2 regions of the Amycolatopsis sp. WAC 04182 genome follow, and region 1 is predicted to be linked to the other one. Evidence: riboswitches for the same ligand, from Rfam matches in the RefSeq annotation. Region 1 holds a riboswitch; the other holds the start of a gene.

Evidence for each region. Region 1 has a riboswitch for glycine ahead of gcvP (aminomethyl-transferring glycine dehydrogenase). Riboswitches for the same ligand answer to the same signal wherever they lie in the genome.
Region 2: linked by a shared signal. The riboswitch ahead of gcvP (aminomethyl-transferring glycine dehydrogenase) and the one ahead of gcvP (aminomethyl-transferring glycine dehydrogenase) in region 1 are both predicted to bind glycine.

Annotation. Positions count from the first base shown of each region.
Region 1 covers NZ_QHJJ01000003.1:978,528-985,735, reverse strand. Annotated here, with positions in the region: gene DMH01_RS18340 (hypothetical protein) at 290-523, shown strand; gene DMH01_RS18335 (CDP-alcohol phosphatidyltransferase family protein) at 561-1,196, shown strand; gene gcvH (glycine cleavage system protein GcvH) at 1,259-1,642, shown strand; gene garA (glycogen accumulation regulator GarA) at 1,768-2,235, shown strand; gene DMH01_RS18320 (MerR family transcriptional regulator) at 2,232-3,002, shown strand; gene DMH01_RS18315 (bifunctional nuclease family protein) at 3,223-3,696, shown strand; gene DMH01_RS18310 (TetR/AcrR family transcriptional regulator) at 3,773-4,387, opposite strand; gene DMH01_RS18305 (MerR family transcriptional regulator) at 4,685-5,266, shown strand; glycine riboswitch at 5,313-5,414, shown strand; gene gcvP (aminomethyl-transferring glycine dehydrogenase) at 5,585-7,208, shown strand, end outside.
Region 2 covers NZ_QHJJ01000001.1:305,857-313,064, reverse strand. Annotated here, with positions in the region: gene DMH01_RS01455 (aldehyde dehydrogenase) at 1-275, shown strand, start outside; gene DMH01_RS01450 (3-oxoacyl-ACP reductase) at 278-1,045, shown strand; gene DMH01_RS01445 (hypothetical protein) at 1,332-1,706, shown strand; glycine riboswitch at 1,853-1,946, shown strand; gene gcvP (aminomethyl-transferring glycine dehydrogenase) at 2,092-4,923, shown strand; gene gcvT (glycine cleavage system aminomethyltransferase GcvT) at 4,932-6,023, shown strand; gene gcvH (glycine cleavage system protein GcvH) at 6,041-6,418, shown strand; gene glyA (serine hydroxymethyltransferase) at 6,420-7,208, shown strand, end outside.

The DNA.
Region 1 (7,208 bases):
CGGTCGTGGCCGGCCCATTCTGACCCGGCCGGGCCCGAAGCCGTGGCATTGAGCCACGTTCGATTCGCGGGAGGCTATCGCGCCCGTGGCGCCGCGGTACGCGAGGACCGCGCAAGCACTGTCCATTGTGGACGATTAACATGCCGTTCACAGCGCGACAACACCCTGCTGTCGTTGCGAACCGATCGGACGAATCCACGCCGGATCCGTTAACGCGCGGCCCCTTTCTGCCGAAAACACAGGTAGCGCTCCGGCGTGTCCCAGTCCCCGTCACGAAACCGTGAGAGTGATGAAGACCGACGAACAGACCGACCCCGCGTCACCCCAGGCCACCGCACCGGCGAGCACGGAGCTGCCGCCGACGGCACCGTGCACCGTCGTCTGGTGTGGCGGCCGCCCGTACGTCCTCGAGACCTCAGCCGGCCACAACCGCTGGATGGGCACCGACCACCGGGGCAGGCCCGTGGCGCTGACCAGCGCGGACCTGCAACGCCGAGGCTGGACCCACACCCGGGCCAGCTGACGGGGGAGGACCTGCCGCCGCTGGATAGGCTGAGCGGGTGAGTACGCCCCCGGAACCGAGCGTGACCAGCGAAGAACCCTCCTTGCTGCGGCAGGCCCTGAACGTTCCCAACATGCTTTCGATCCTCCGGCTCGCCGGGGTGCCGGTCTTCCTGTGGCTGCTCCTCGGCCCGAAGGAGGACGGCTGGGCGCTCGCGCTGCTCGTGTTCAGCGCGCTCACCGACTGGCTCGACGGCAAACTCGCCCGCTGGCTCAACCAGATGTCCCGGCTCGGCCAGCTGCTCGACCCCGCCGCCGACCGGCTCTACATCCTCGCGACCCTCATCGCCTTCCTGATCCGCGACATCATCCCGTGGTGGCTGGTGGTCCCGCTGGTCGTCCGCGAAGCCGTCCTCGGCGTCTGCGTGCTGGTGCTGCGGCATCGCGGATTCGCCCCGCCGGAGGTCACCTACATCGGCAAGGGCGCCACCTTCGTGCTGATGTACGCCTTCCCGTTCCTGCTGCTCACCCAGGGCGGATCCGACATCGCCGCGATCGCCAGGCCGATCGGGTACGCCTTCACGGCGTGGGGCGCGGTCCTGTACGTCTATTCGGGCGTGTTGTACGTCGTCCAGACGGTGTGCGCGCTGCGAACGGCCGAACCCGGCGAGTTGCGGGAGGCGGCGGGCGCGTGACCCGGCGGGATGCGAAACTGCGCGCGTCGGTTTCGAGCGAGGGCTGAGAAAGGGGAGCGGCGTTGACCACTCCAGAAGAACTGCGGTACACCGAGGAGCACGAGTGGGTCTCCGTGCGCGATGGCGGGCTCGTGCGCGTGGGCATCACGGAGTACGCCCAGGACCAGCTCGGTGACGTGGTGTTCGTCGAACTCCCCGAGGTCGGCAAGCAGGTCGGCGCGGGCGACGCGTTCGGCGAGGTCGAGTCGACCAAGAGCGTTTCGGAGCTGTTCGCCCCGCTCGACGGCGAAGTGGTCGCGGTCAACGACGCGGTGACCGAGTCACCCGAGCTGATCAACAGCGACCCCTACGGCGAGGGCTGGCTGATCGAGCTCCGGCTGGATGACGCCAGCTCGGTCGAATCCCTGCTGGAGGCCGAGGCGTACCAGGCCCTGATCAAGGAATAGCCGCAGGCCGCGGCCCTTCGGGAAGAGTAGGGGGAGCCGCGGGCCGGAGATTCGATCAGGCACGGTACGTTTGACCTCCACACGTTCTTGAGTAGTGGCAACACACATGCGTTAGGAGAGCTCAGGTGAGCACGAACGACGGGCCCGGCGTTCCCCCGGAGCAGTCTCCGGAGCGGACTTCTGTCTTCCGGGCCGACTTCCTGGCCGACGTCGAAGGCACTGAGGCTCCTCCGGCTGCCGAGGCCCCCGTCCAGGGTGTGGACGCGCTGCCCGCGGGTTCCGCGCTGCTGGTCGTCAAGCGGGGCCCGAACGCGGGTTCGCGCTTCCTGCTGGACCGCGACACCACCAGCGCGGGACGGCACCCGGACAGCGACATCTTCCTCGACGACGTCACGGTCTCCCGGCGGCACGCCGAGTTCCGCCGTGAGGGTGGCGAGTTCGTCGTCATCGACGTCGGCAGCCTCAACGGCACCTACGTCAACCGCGAGCCGGTCGACCAGGCCGTCCTCGCCGGTGGCGACGAGGTGCAGATCGGCAAGTTCCGCCTGGTCTTCCTGACCGGCCCGGGTCACGGGGGCCAGGGGGCACGGTGACGGCGGCCGGGCGGCCTGATCGGGATGCGTCGCAGCGCGATGGGTTGAGCATCGGGGCCGTGCTGGCACAGCTGCGCGGCGACTTTCCCGATGTCACCATCTCCAAGATCCGGTTCCTCGAGGCGGAGGGTCTGGTCCAGCCGGGCCGGACCCCGTCGGGGTACCGGCAGTTCGCTCCGGCGGACGTGGAGCGGTTGCGATTCGTCCTGTCCGCCCAGCGGGATCACTACCTCCCGCTGAAGGTCATCAAGGAACAGCTGGACGCGGCGGATCAGGGCGCCGCGCCCGCCGACCACACCGCGGCGATGCCACGGCTGCCGCGGAAACTCGTGTCACTCGACGCCCCCGGGGAGAACGGCGGACTGCCGACCCCGGGGGATTTCGAGACCGACCGCGAGATCAGGCTGACCGAGGAAGATCTCCTCCGCCAGGCCGGAATCGACGCCGCCACCCTGGCTGAGCTGCGGCAATACGGTCTCGTACGCCCTGGAGCGGCGGGGTTCTTCGACCCGGACGCGGTCCTGGTGGCGAAGACCGTGAAAGCGATGACCGAATTCGGTATAGAGCCGAGACATCTGCGTGCCTTCCGGGCCGCGGCGGATCGCGAGGTCGGCCTGCTGGAGCAGATCGTGACCCCGGTGTATCGGCATCGTGACGAGGACGCCCAGGCGAGGGGCGACGAGGTCGTCCGGGAGCTGGCCGCCTTGACCGTGGCGTTGCACACGCTCTTGGTGAAGGCCGGAATACGGGCTGTCACAGGCGGTTGAACGGCTTCGGGCGACCGGGAGCCGTTGTGCGGCCACTTGTCAATGCCTGAATGTTCGGCACCCTATGCCGTACCGTGAGAGTTGGGTTTGCCACGGGCGAACCGAGAATGTCGGAGACAGCGAGCACAGCGCTCGGAAGACGGGTAGCGTCGGGACTGCCGTCGCTTGGTCGTCGAGACAAGCGTTGCAGCCCGTGCGCACGAGAGGGAGGCGAAGCCCGATGAGCGAGATGCGCGTCGTCGGCGTGCGGGTGGAGCTACCCGCGAATCAGCCGATCTTGTTGCTGCGGGAAACCGAAGGCGAGCGTTACCTGCCGATCTGGATCGGCTCGGTCGAGGCCACCGCCATCGCCTTGGAGCAGCAGGGAGTCCGCCCGGCCCGTCCACTCACCCATGACCTGCTCAAGGAGGTCATCGGAGCGTTGGGCCGTGAGCTGGAGCAGGTCGTCATCACCGATCTGAAGGAAGGCACGTTCTTCGCGGAACTGGTCTTCGACGGGGACATCCGGGTTTCGGCGCGACCGAGCGATTCGGTGGCGCTGGCGCTGCGGGTGGGGGTGCCCATCCACGCCGTGGACGCGGTGCTGGAGGAAGCGGGCCTCATCATCCCCGACGAGCAGGAGGACGAGGTCGAGAAGTTCCGCGAGTTCCTCGACTCGGTCTCGCCGGAGGACTTCCGCGGCGCCGACACCTGATCACATCCTGGGATTTCGCACGAAGGGGCGGTGCCGGTGGCGCCGCCCCTTCGTCGTACTCGCGGCCTGCCCGGGCTCAAGCGGCGGTCGCCTTGACGAACAGGTCCGCCAGTTCCCGCCCGTACCGCTCCAGGTCCAGCTTCGGGTCCGCCGCGAACTTCGCCGCGACACCGTCGATGGCCTGCGCGATCGACAGTGCCATCACGTCCGGCGCGAAGCCGCCGAAAGCGCCTTCCTGCTGTCCTTGCCGCAGCTGACGTTCGAGCCGGCCGGTCCGGAACTCCTCGACCAGCGGCGCCGACATGAACCAGCCTTCGGCGTCCGAGCCGCTCGCACCCATCTCGACCATGACCCGCACCAGTTCCGGGTACGAGCCCAGGAACGCGATCTCCGATTCGATGTAGCCGCGCAGGAGACCGGCCCGGTCGGTCGTGCCCTGGATCCGCTCTTCGAGGAACTTGTCCTTCATCCCGGTCGCGGTGGTGACCACGGCCTGCATCAAGCCGGCCTTGTTGGTGAAGTGGTACGAGATGATCCGGGTGCTGGACAGCCCGGCCCGCTCCTTGATCTTCGCGAACGACGTCTTGTGGTAGCCGAGGTCGGAGATCGTCGCGATCGTGGCTCCGATGATCTGGGCCCGCCGGGCCGCCTCGGTGACCGACAGCCCCAGTTCCGCCTGGACCTCTTGCATGGCACTCTGGGTGGAGGGATTTACTTGCATGAGTAAAAAATAACACGGCTGAGTAAAACTCGCAATCGTGCGGCCGAATGGGGGACTGTGCTCGACAAGCCTCAAGAAGAGCTTGAGGCCGACCGCGCGTCGCGTTGACCGCTTTGCCGGACGCGCTTACCGTCAATGAAGGTGAATCGCCAAGGTGTGATTCGGATGTCTGGGGCATTCGTCTTGACGAGGAACTCCGGTGCGGACTCACGTGGGTCCGCGCGGCTTTGTTCGCCGGCCGCCAGGTCGGGCGAGGGGAGGCATGGCGTGGTCGAGGCTGGTAGCCCTCAAGAGCCGCTCGTTCCGGTCGCTGACGGCGAGCAGGGCGAGCTGTTCCCCGACTCTTCCCTCCCGGACGAACTCGTCGGTTACCGCGGCCCCGCCGCCTGCCAGATCGCCGGGATCACCTACCGGCAGCTCGACTACTGGGCCCGCACGAAGCTGGTCGCGCCGAGCATCCGCACGGCGCACGGCTCCGGTTCGCAGCGGCTCTACTCGTTCAAGGACATCCTCGTCCTGAAGGTCGTCAAGCGGCTGCTGGACACCGGCGTCTCCCTGCAGAACATCCGCGTCGCCGTCGACCACCTGCGCCTGCGCGGCGTCCGCGACCTCGCCAAGGTCACCCTGTTCTCCGACGGCACCACCGTCTACGAGTGCACCTCGCCCGAAGAGATCGTCGATTTACTGCAGGGCGGGCAGGGTGTCTTCGGGATCGCGGTCAGCGGAGCGATGCAGGAGATCAGCGGCACCATCCACGAGTTCCCGGCCGAGCGGGCCGACGGCGGCGTGATCGAAACGGTCACGCCGGACGAGCTCACGCAGCGCCGTAACGCACGTCGCACCGGCTGATCATGAAGCCGCGCGGGCGGCAGGGTAGGCTCACTTCCGCGGTCGACGAATCCGCGCGGGAGAGACCGAGTCGATAACCGTTGAGCTCGGCGCCGAAGGAGCAAGTCCTCCCCGGAACCTCTCAGGCACCCTGGACCGCGCGGAAGAGACGCCTCTGGAAAGTGGTTCGCCAGGTCACAGCCTGGCGGCCCCGCCGACGGTGCAAGCCCGGCTCAACACTCGGGCGAAACTCTCAGGCGCCCCCACGGGGGTACGGACAGAGTGGGGAGGGCCAGGACAATCGTCCCGGCCCCACCCCCGCGTCTTGGGAGGTCCCCGATGGAGCCCGTTTCACTGGCCGCTCTCGAATCCGGAACCCCCTTCGCGGACCGGCACATCGGTCCCGGCAGCGAAGAGCTCGCGCGCATCCTCGACGTCGTCGGCGTCGCCTCCCTGGACGAGCTCGCCGAGCGGGCCGTCCCCGCGTCGCTGCGGGAGTCCGCGGCACCGCCGGATCTGCCGCCGCCCGCCACCGAGACCGGCGCTCTCGCCGAACTCCGCGCGCTGGCCGCGCGCAACCGGCCGATGGTCCAGATGATCGGGCTCGGCTACCACGACACCGTGACCCCGCCGGTGATCCGCCGGAACGTGCTGGAGAGCCCGGCCTGGTACACCGCGTACACGCCGTATCAGCCGGAGATCTCGCAGGGCCGCCTCGAAGCGCTGCTGAACTTCCAGACCATGGTCTCCGACCTGACCGGCCTGCCGATTGCCAACGCCTCCATGCTGGACGAAGCGACCGCCGCGGCGGAGGCGATGACGCTGGTCCGCCGGGCGGGCAAGGCGAAGTCGAACCGGTTCGTGGTCGACGAGGACACCCTTCCGCAGACGATCGAGGTCCTGCGCACCCGCGCCGAACCGCTCGGCATCGAGCTGGTGACCGCGGATCTGTCCCAGGGCATCACCGGGCTCGGGCTCGGCGGCGACTTCTTCGGCGTGCTGCTGTCGTATCCGGGCGCGTCGGGCGTCGTCCGCGAATGGGACCACACCATCGCCGAGGCCAAGGCGCTGGGCGCGGCGGTGGTGATGGCCGCGGATCCGCTGGCGCTGACCCTGCTGCGGTCGCCCGGAGAGCTCGGTGCCGACGTCGCGATCGGATCCACGCAGCGGTTCGGGGTCCCGATGGGCTTCGGCGGGCCGCACGCGGCGTACCTCGCCGTCCGGCAAGGGCTCGAACGGCAGTTGCCCGGACGGCTGGTCGGGGTGTCGAAGGACGCCGACGGCGCGCCCGCGTACCGGCTCGCGCTCCAGACCCGCGAGCAGCACATCCGCCGGGAGAAGGCGACGAGCAACATCTGCACCGCCCAGGTGCTGCTGGCGGTGATCGCGTCGATGTACGCGGTGTACCACGGCCCCGAAGGCCTGCGCGCCATCGCGAACCGCGCCCACCGGATGGCCACCGTGCTCGCGGCGGGGCTCGCCGAGAGCGGCGTCGACGTCGTGCACTGCGAATTCTTCGACACTGTCATGGTCGCCGTCCCGGGCCGTGCGACCGGGATCGTCGCCACCGCGAGGGAACTCGGGGTCAACCTTCGGCTCGTGGACGCGGACCACGTCGCCGTCGCCTGCGACGAGACGACGACCCGCGAGCATCTTTCCCTGGTGTGGAAGGCGTTCGGGGTCGCGGTGTCCGATGTGGACTCGCTCGACGCGGACACCGCGGACGGCTTCCCGCCGGATCTGCGCCGCGCCAGTGAGTACCTCACGCATCCGGTCTTCCACGCGCATCGCTCGGAGACGGCGCTGCTCCGGTACCTGAGGTCGTTGTCCGACAAGGACGTCGCGCTCGACCGGAGCATGATCCCGCTCGGTTCCTGCACGATGAAGCTCAACGCCACGGCCGAAATGGAGCCGATCACCTGGCCCGAGTTCGCCGGTCTGCACCCGTTCGCGCCCGCCGAGG
Region 2 (7,208 bases), on a different contig from region 1:
TGGTCCCGTTCGCCGACGAGGCGGACGCGGTGACCATGGCCAACCACACCGAGTACGGCCTGTCCGGCTCGATCTGGACCCGCGACGTCGGCCGCGCCTTCCGCGTCGCGCGCGGCGTCGAAGCCGGGAACCTGTCGGTCAACTCGCATTCGTCCGTCCGGTACTGGACGCCGTTCGGCGGGTTCAAGCAGTCCGGGCTGGGTCGGGAACTCGGTCCGGACGCCGTCGACGCCTTCACCGAGACCAAGAACGTCTTTATCAGCACGGAGGAATAGGAATGGTTCAGCGTTTCGAGGGCCGCGTCGCGGTCATCACCGGCGGCAGCAGCGGCATCGGCCTCGCCAGCGCGCGGCGGCTGGCGAGCGAGGGCGCGAAGGTCGTCATCGGTGACATCTCCGCCGAGGCGGGCAAAGCCGCGGCCGACGAGGTCGGCGGCCTGTTCGTGCAGGCCGACGTCACCGACGCCGAGCAGGTCGAGGCCCTGTTCCAGACCACTGTGGACACTTTCGGCTCGGTCGACGTCGCGTTCAACAACGCGGGCATCTCCCCGCCCGAGGACGACTCGATCCTCACCACGGGCATCGACGCGTGGGAGAAGGTGCAGAAGGTCAACCTGACGTCGGTGTACCTGTGCTGCAAGGCGGCGCTGCCGCATATGCAGCGGCAGGGCAAGGGTTCGATCGTCAACACGGCGTCGTTCGTCGCGGTGATGGGCGCGGCGACGTCGCAGATCTCCTACACCGCGTCCAAGGGCGGGGTGCTGGCGATGAGCCGGGAACTGGGCGTGCAGTTCGCGCGGGAGAACATCCGGGTCAACGCGCTGTGCCCGGGTCCGGTGAACACGCCGCTGCTGAAGGAACTGTTCGCGAAGGATCCCGAACGGGCCGCGCGGCGGCTGGTGCACGTGCCGGTCGGGCGGTTCGCCGAGCCGGAAGAGATCGCGGCGGCCGTCGCGTTCCTGGCGAGCGACGACGCCTCGTTCATCACGGCTTCGCAGTTCCTGGTGGACGGCGGGATCTCGGGCGCCTACGTCACCCCGCTCTGACCCCATGCGTTTAGTCCTCTGAATGCGCTGAAGTACATGATGGCCCCCTTCCTTGCGCCTAGGTACAGGAAGGGGGCCTTCATGTACTCGGGCCGGCCGTCGCGCTCGGTCCGGGAGCCGAAGGACGCTTTCCCCGCGTCTCGTGCGGTGAAGGGCCCTTTCGCCTCGCGTGGCCCTCCCTGTCACTCGTCCCGGTGGCTGGGATGGCGGGCCGCTGACCAGCGCTGTAGTCCTGAGAAGCGGGACCGCCCGGTTCCGCGATCCGAGAGCGCGGGAGGCCCGACGAATGACCCGGCAGATGAGCACCGCCATGCGTGACTGCATCGACCTGTGCAACGAGTGCCACGTCAGGTGCGAGGAGATGATGACGCGCTGCATGGAGATCGGCGGCGCGAAGCTCGGGATGATGATGGTGACCTGCGCGGACATGTCCCGCATGTCCGCCGACATGATGATGCGCTGCTCCGCCATGGTCGCCGACCTCGAGATGATGCGCATGTGCGCGAAGACGTGCGGCCTCGCCTCCCAGATGATGCGCATGTGCGCCCAGGAGTGCGCCAAGACCGGTGACGCCGAGCTCGCCGACGCCGCCGACATGATGATGCGGTGCGCCGAGCTCTGCGGCACCATCACCGCCGAGATGATGATGGAGAACGCGTAACTCGCGTGATCGGGGCCGTCACTCGCGTGCTTGAAGGCGTAACTCACGAGTCACGGCTCTGAGCACGCAAGTGACGTGCTCGGCTGGAAGTAGACGCGCGCTGAACACGCCAGGTACGGTGTGCGCACAACTTCAGACAGGGCCGTCGAGCTGGAGCGGGAGAGCCCCCATGAACGTGGTGGGGCACCGAAGGAGCAAACTCCCCGGAATCTCTCAGGTACCCACTACCGCTTCACGCGAGGCCACTCTGGAAAGCAGGCGCGCAAGTGCGTCTCACCCAAGGTGAAAGCCACCCCGTTCACGGGTGGTGAAACTCTCAGGTGCCATGACAGAGGGGGAGTTCCCAGCGCACCGGTCTATCCGGCGCCTGACCCAAGGAGCTCCCTTGACCAGTACGTCCTTCGACGACAAGCACATCGGCCCCTCGGAGTCCGAGCAGGCCAAGATGCTCGCCGAGGTCGGCTACGGCAGTCTCGATGCCCTGGTGCAGGCCGCCGTGCCGTCCGCGATCCGGGTCACCCGCGACCTCGAACTTCCCCCCGCCGCGTCCGAAGAGGACGCCATCGCGGAGCTTCGCGCGCTCGCCGCGCTCAACAAGCCGATGACGCAGATGATCGGTCTCGGCTTCCACGACACGGTCACCCCGGCGGTCATCCGCCGCAACGTGCTGGAGAACCCGGCCTGGTACACGGCGTACACGCCGTATCAGCCGGAGATCTCGCAGGGCCGTCTCGAAGCCCTCCTCAACTTCCAGACCATGGTCTCCGAGCTGGCCGGTCTCGCGACCGCGAACGCCTCCCTGCTCGACGAGTCCACCGCGGTCGCCGAAGCCGTCATGCTGATGCGCCGCGCGTCGAAGGCGAAGTCCAACAAGGTCGTCCTCGACGCCGAGTGCCTGCCGCAGACCATCGCCGTCGTCCGCACCCGCTGTGAAGCCATGGGCGTCGAGGTCGAGGTCCGCGACCTGCTCACCGGCCTGCCGGAGGAGTTCTTCGGCGTCGTCGTCCAGTACCCGGGCGCTTCCGGTGTACTCCGCGGCGCGGGCTTCTACTCCGCCATTTCCGAGACCGCGAAGGCCGCCGGCGCGCTGTACACCGTCGCCGCCGACCTGCTCGCCCTCACCCTGATCACCGCGCCGGGTGAGTTCGGCGCCGACATCGCCGCCGGTTCCACGCAGCGCTTCGGCGTCCCGCTCGGGTACGGCGGCCCGCACGCCGGGTACATGGCCGTCCGCGCCGGGCTCGAGCGCTCGCTGCCGGGCCGCCTGGTCGGGGTCTCGGTCGACGCCGACGGCAACCCCGCGTACCGCCTCGCCCTGCAGACGCGTGAGCAGCACATCCGCCGCGAGAAGGCGACCTCCAACATCTGCACCGCGCAGGTCCTGCCCGCCGTGCTCGCCGCGATGTACGCGGTCTACCACGGCCCGGACGGACTCAAGCGCATCGCGACCCGCGTCCACGGGCTCGCCGCCGGCCTGGCCGACGCCCTCCGCACGGCAGGCGTGGAGGTCGTCCACGAGGGCTTCTTCGACACCGTCCTCGCCCGCATGCCCGGGCAGGCCGAAGCGGTCGTCGCGGTCGCGCGCGAGAACGGGATCAACCTCGGCCCGGTCGACGCCGACCACGTCCGCATCGCCGTCGACGAGGTCACCACGCCCGCGATCATCGCCAAGGTGCTCAACGCGTTCGGTATCGACGCCCCGGCCGCCGACACCAGCGCGCTGCCCGCCGGCCTCGGCCGCGAGAGCGACTACCTGACCCACGAGGTCTTCCACTCGCACCGTTCCGAGACCGCGATGCTGCGCTACCTGCGCAGCCTGTCCGACCTGGATTACGCGCTCGACCGCGGCATGATCCCGCTCGGCTCCTGCACGATGAAGCTCAACGCCACCACCGAGATGGAGCCGATCAGCTGGCGCGAGTTCGCGGGCATCCACCCGTTCGCCCCCGCTGACCAGGCCGAGGGTTACCACGTCCTCGTCGAGCAGCTTTCCGGCTGGCTGGCCGAGGTCACCGGCTACGACAAGGTGTCGCTGCAGCCGAACGCGGGCAGCCAGGGCGAGCTCGCCGGCCTGCTCGCGATCCGCGCGTACCACCACGCCAACGGCCAGGCCGAACGCGAGGTCTGCCTGATCCCGTCGTCCGCGCACGGCACGAACGCCGCCTCCGCGGTCATGGCCGGGATGCGCGTCGTCGTGGTGAAGTGCACCGCCGAAGGCAACGTCGACCTCGACGACCTGCGCGCCAAGGTCGAGGCCCACCGCGACACGCTGTCCGCGATCATGGTCACGTACCCTTCCACGCACGGCGTGTACGAGCACGGTATCGACGAGCTGGCCAAGATCGTCCACGACGCGGGCGGCCAGGTCTACGTCGACGGCGCGAACCTCAACGCCCTGCTGGGGCTCGCCAAGCCGGGTGAGTTCGGTGGCGACGTTTCGCACCTGAACCTGCACAAGACCTTCTGCATCCCGCACGGTGGCGGCGGCCCCGGCGTCGGCCCGGTCGCGGTCCGCGCGCACCTCGCGCCGTACCTGCCCAACCACCCGATGCTGGAGAAGGCCGGCCCCGAAACCGGCGTCGGCCCGATCAGCGCCGCCCCGTACGGCTCGGCGTCGATCCTGCCGATCTCGTGGGCGTACGTCCGCATGATGGGCGCGGGCGGGCTCACCGCCGCGACGCAGGTCGCGGTCCTCGCGGCGAACTACGTGGCCAAGCGCCTCAACCAGCACTACCCGGTGCTCTACACCGGCCAGGACGGCCTGGTCGCGCACGAGTGCATCCTCGACCTGCGCGGGCTCACCAAGGAGACCGGCGTCAGCGTCGACGACGTCGCGAAGCGCCTGATCGACTACGGCTTCCACGCGCCGACCATGTCGTTCCCGGTCGCGGGCACGCTGATGGTCGAGCCGACCGAATCCGAGGACCTCGGCGAGATCGACCGCTTCATCGCGGCGATGATCGCCATCCGCGCGGAGATCGACGCCGTCGCACAGGGCAAGTGGGCCGCGGACAACAGCCCGCTGCGCAACGCCCCGCACACCGCCGAGACCCTGGTCGGCGACTGGGACCTGCCCTACGACCGCGAACTGGCGGTGTACCCCGCCGGAGTGAATCGCAAGGCCAAGTACTGGCCTCCAGTGCGCCGCATCGACGGTGCGCGCGGGGACCGTAACCTCGTCTGCTCCTGCCCGCCGCTCAACGCCTACGAGAACTGAGGCACTTGATGTCGAAAGAGACGTCCCTGCACGGAGTCCACAAAGGACTGGGTGCGCTGTTCACCGATTTCGCGGGCTGGTCGATGCCGATCCGCTATGCCAGCGAACTGGCGGAGCACAAGGCGGTCCGCGAGGCCGCGGGCCTGTTCGACCTGTCCCACATGGCCGAGATCGAGGTGACCGGCCCGCAGGCGGCCGCGACCCTCGACTTCGCCTTGGTCGGCAACCTGTCCGGCGTGAAGCCGGGCCGGGCGCGCTACACGATGATCTGCGACGAGAACGGCGGCGTGCTGGACGACCTGGTCGTCTACCGCCTCGCCGACGAGAAGTTCCTGGTCGTGGCCAACGCGGGCAACGCGGACGTGGTCGCGGCGGCGCTGGCCGAGCGGGTCTCGGGTTTCGACGCGGTCGTCGAGAACAAGTCCGAGGACGTCGCGCTGATCGCCGTCCAGGGCCCGAAGGCCGTCGAGATCCTCGGCGCCGTCACCGACGCCGACCTGGGCGCCCTCAAGTACTACGCGAGCGTCCCGGCCGTCGTGAAGGGTCACGACGTTCTGCTCGCTCGCACCGGCTACACCGGCGAGGACGGCTTCGAGCTGTACGTCCCGGCTGGTGAGGCTCCCGCCGTCTGGCGCATCCTGACCGACGCCGGCGAGCCGCACGGCCTGCTCCCGGCCGGCCTCGCCTGCCGCGACACCCTGCGCCTCGAAGCCGGAATGCCGTTGTACGGCAACGAACTCAGCCTCCAGCTGAGCCCGTTCGAAGCCGGCCTCGGTCGCGTGGTCAAGTTCGAGAAGCCGAACGACTTCGTCGGCAAGGCCGCGCTCGAGGAGCTGTCCAAGAAGAACGTTCCGCGGGTCCGCGTCGGGCTCAAGGGCTCCGGCCGCCGCGCCCCGCGTCACGGTTACACCGTCCTGGCGGGCGAGACCGAGATCGGCGAGGTCACCAGCGGTGCCCTCTCGCCGACCCTGGGTTACCCGATCGCCATGGCCTATGTGGACCGGGAGCACTCCGAACCCGGCACCGAGCTTTCCGTCGACATCCGGGGCCGTATCGAGCCCGTCGAGGTCGTCGCCCTGCCCTTCTACTCCCGCGCCTGAAAGGCCCCCGAATCACCATGAGCATCCCCCAGGACCTGAAGTACACGAAGGAACACGAGTGGCTGAGCGTCGCCGACGGCGTCGCCACCGTGGGCATCACCGCCTTCGCCGCCGAGTCGCTCGGTGACATCGTGTTCGTCCAGCTTCCCTCGGTCGGCGACACCGTCACCGCGGGCGAGGTGTTCGGCGAGGTCGAGTCGACCAAGTCGGTCAGCGAGCTGTACGCACCCGTGGACGGCGAGGTCGTCGAGGTGAACGAGGCCACAACGGACACCCCCGAGCTCATCAACTCGGACCCGTACGCCGAAGGATGGCTCCTGAAGGTGCGTCTGTCCGGGGACGTGCCGGCCCTGCTCGACGCCCAGGCGTACGCCGTCCTGACCCAGGAGAACTGACATGTTCAATGCTGCCCTGTCCGAAGTGGACCCCGAGGTCGCCACCGCCGTCGCGGCCGAGCTCGACCGGCAGCAGTCGACCCTGGAGATGATCGCCTCGGAGAACTTCGCCCCGGTGGGCGTGCTCGAGGCGCAGGGTTCGGTGCTGACCAACAAGTACGCCGAGGGCTACCCCGGCCGCCGCTACTACGGCGGTTGCGAGCACGTCGACGTCATCGAGCAGCTGGCGATCGACCGCGCGAAGGCCCTGTTCGGCGCCGAGCACGCCAACGTCCAGCCGCATTCGGGCGCGCAGGCCAACGCCGCCGCCATGGTCGCGGTGCTCAACCCCGGCGACACCATCCTCGGTCTCGACCTCGCCCACGGCGGGCACCTGACCCACGGGATGAAGATCAACTTCTCCGGCAAGCTCTACAACGTCGTCGCCTACCACGTCGACAAGGAGACGGGGATCGTCGACGTCGAGGAGATCGAGCGCCTCGCCAAGGAGCACAAGCCGAAGCTGATCATCGCCGGCTGGTCGGCGTACCCGCGTCAGCTCGACTTCGCCGAGTTCCGCCGCATCGCCGACGAGGTCGGCGCGAAGGTCATGGTCGACATGGCGCACTTCGCCGGTCTCGTCGCCGCGGGCCTGCACCCGAGCCCGGTGCCCTACGCGGACATTGTCACCACGACCACGCACAAGACCCTCGGCGGTCCCCGCGGCGGCATCATCCTGTGCCGCCAGGAACTCGCCAAGAAGATCAACTCGGCGGTGTTCCCCGGCCAGCAGGGCGGTCCGCTGGAGCAC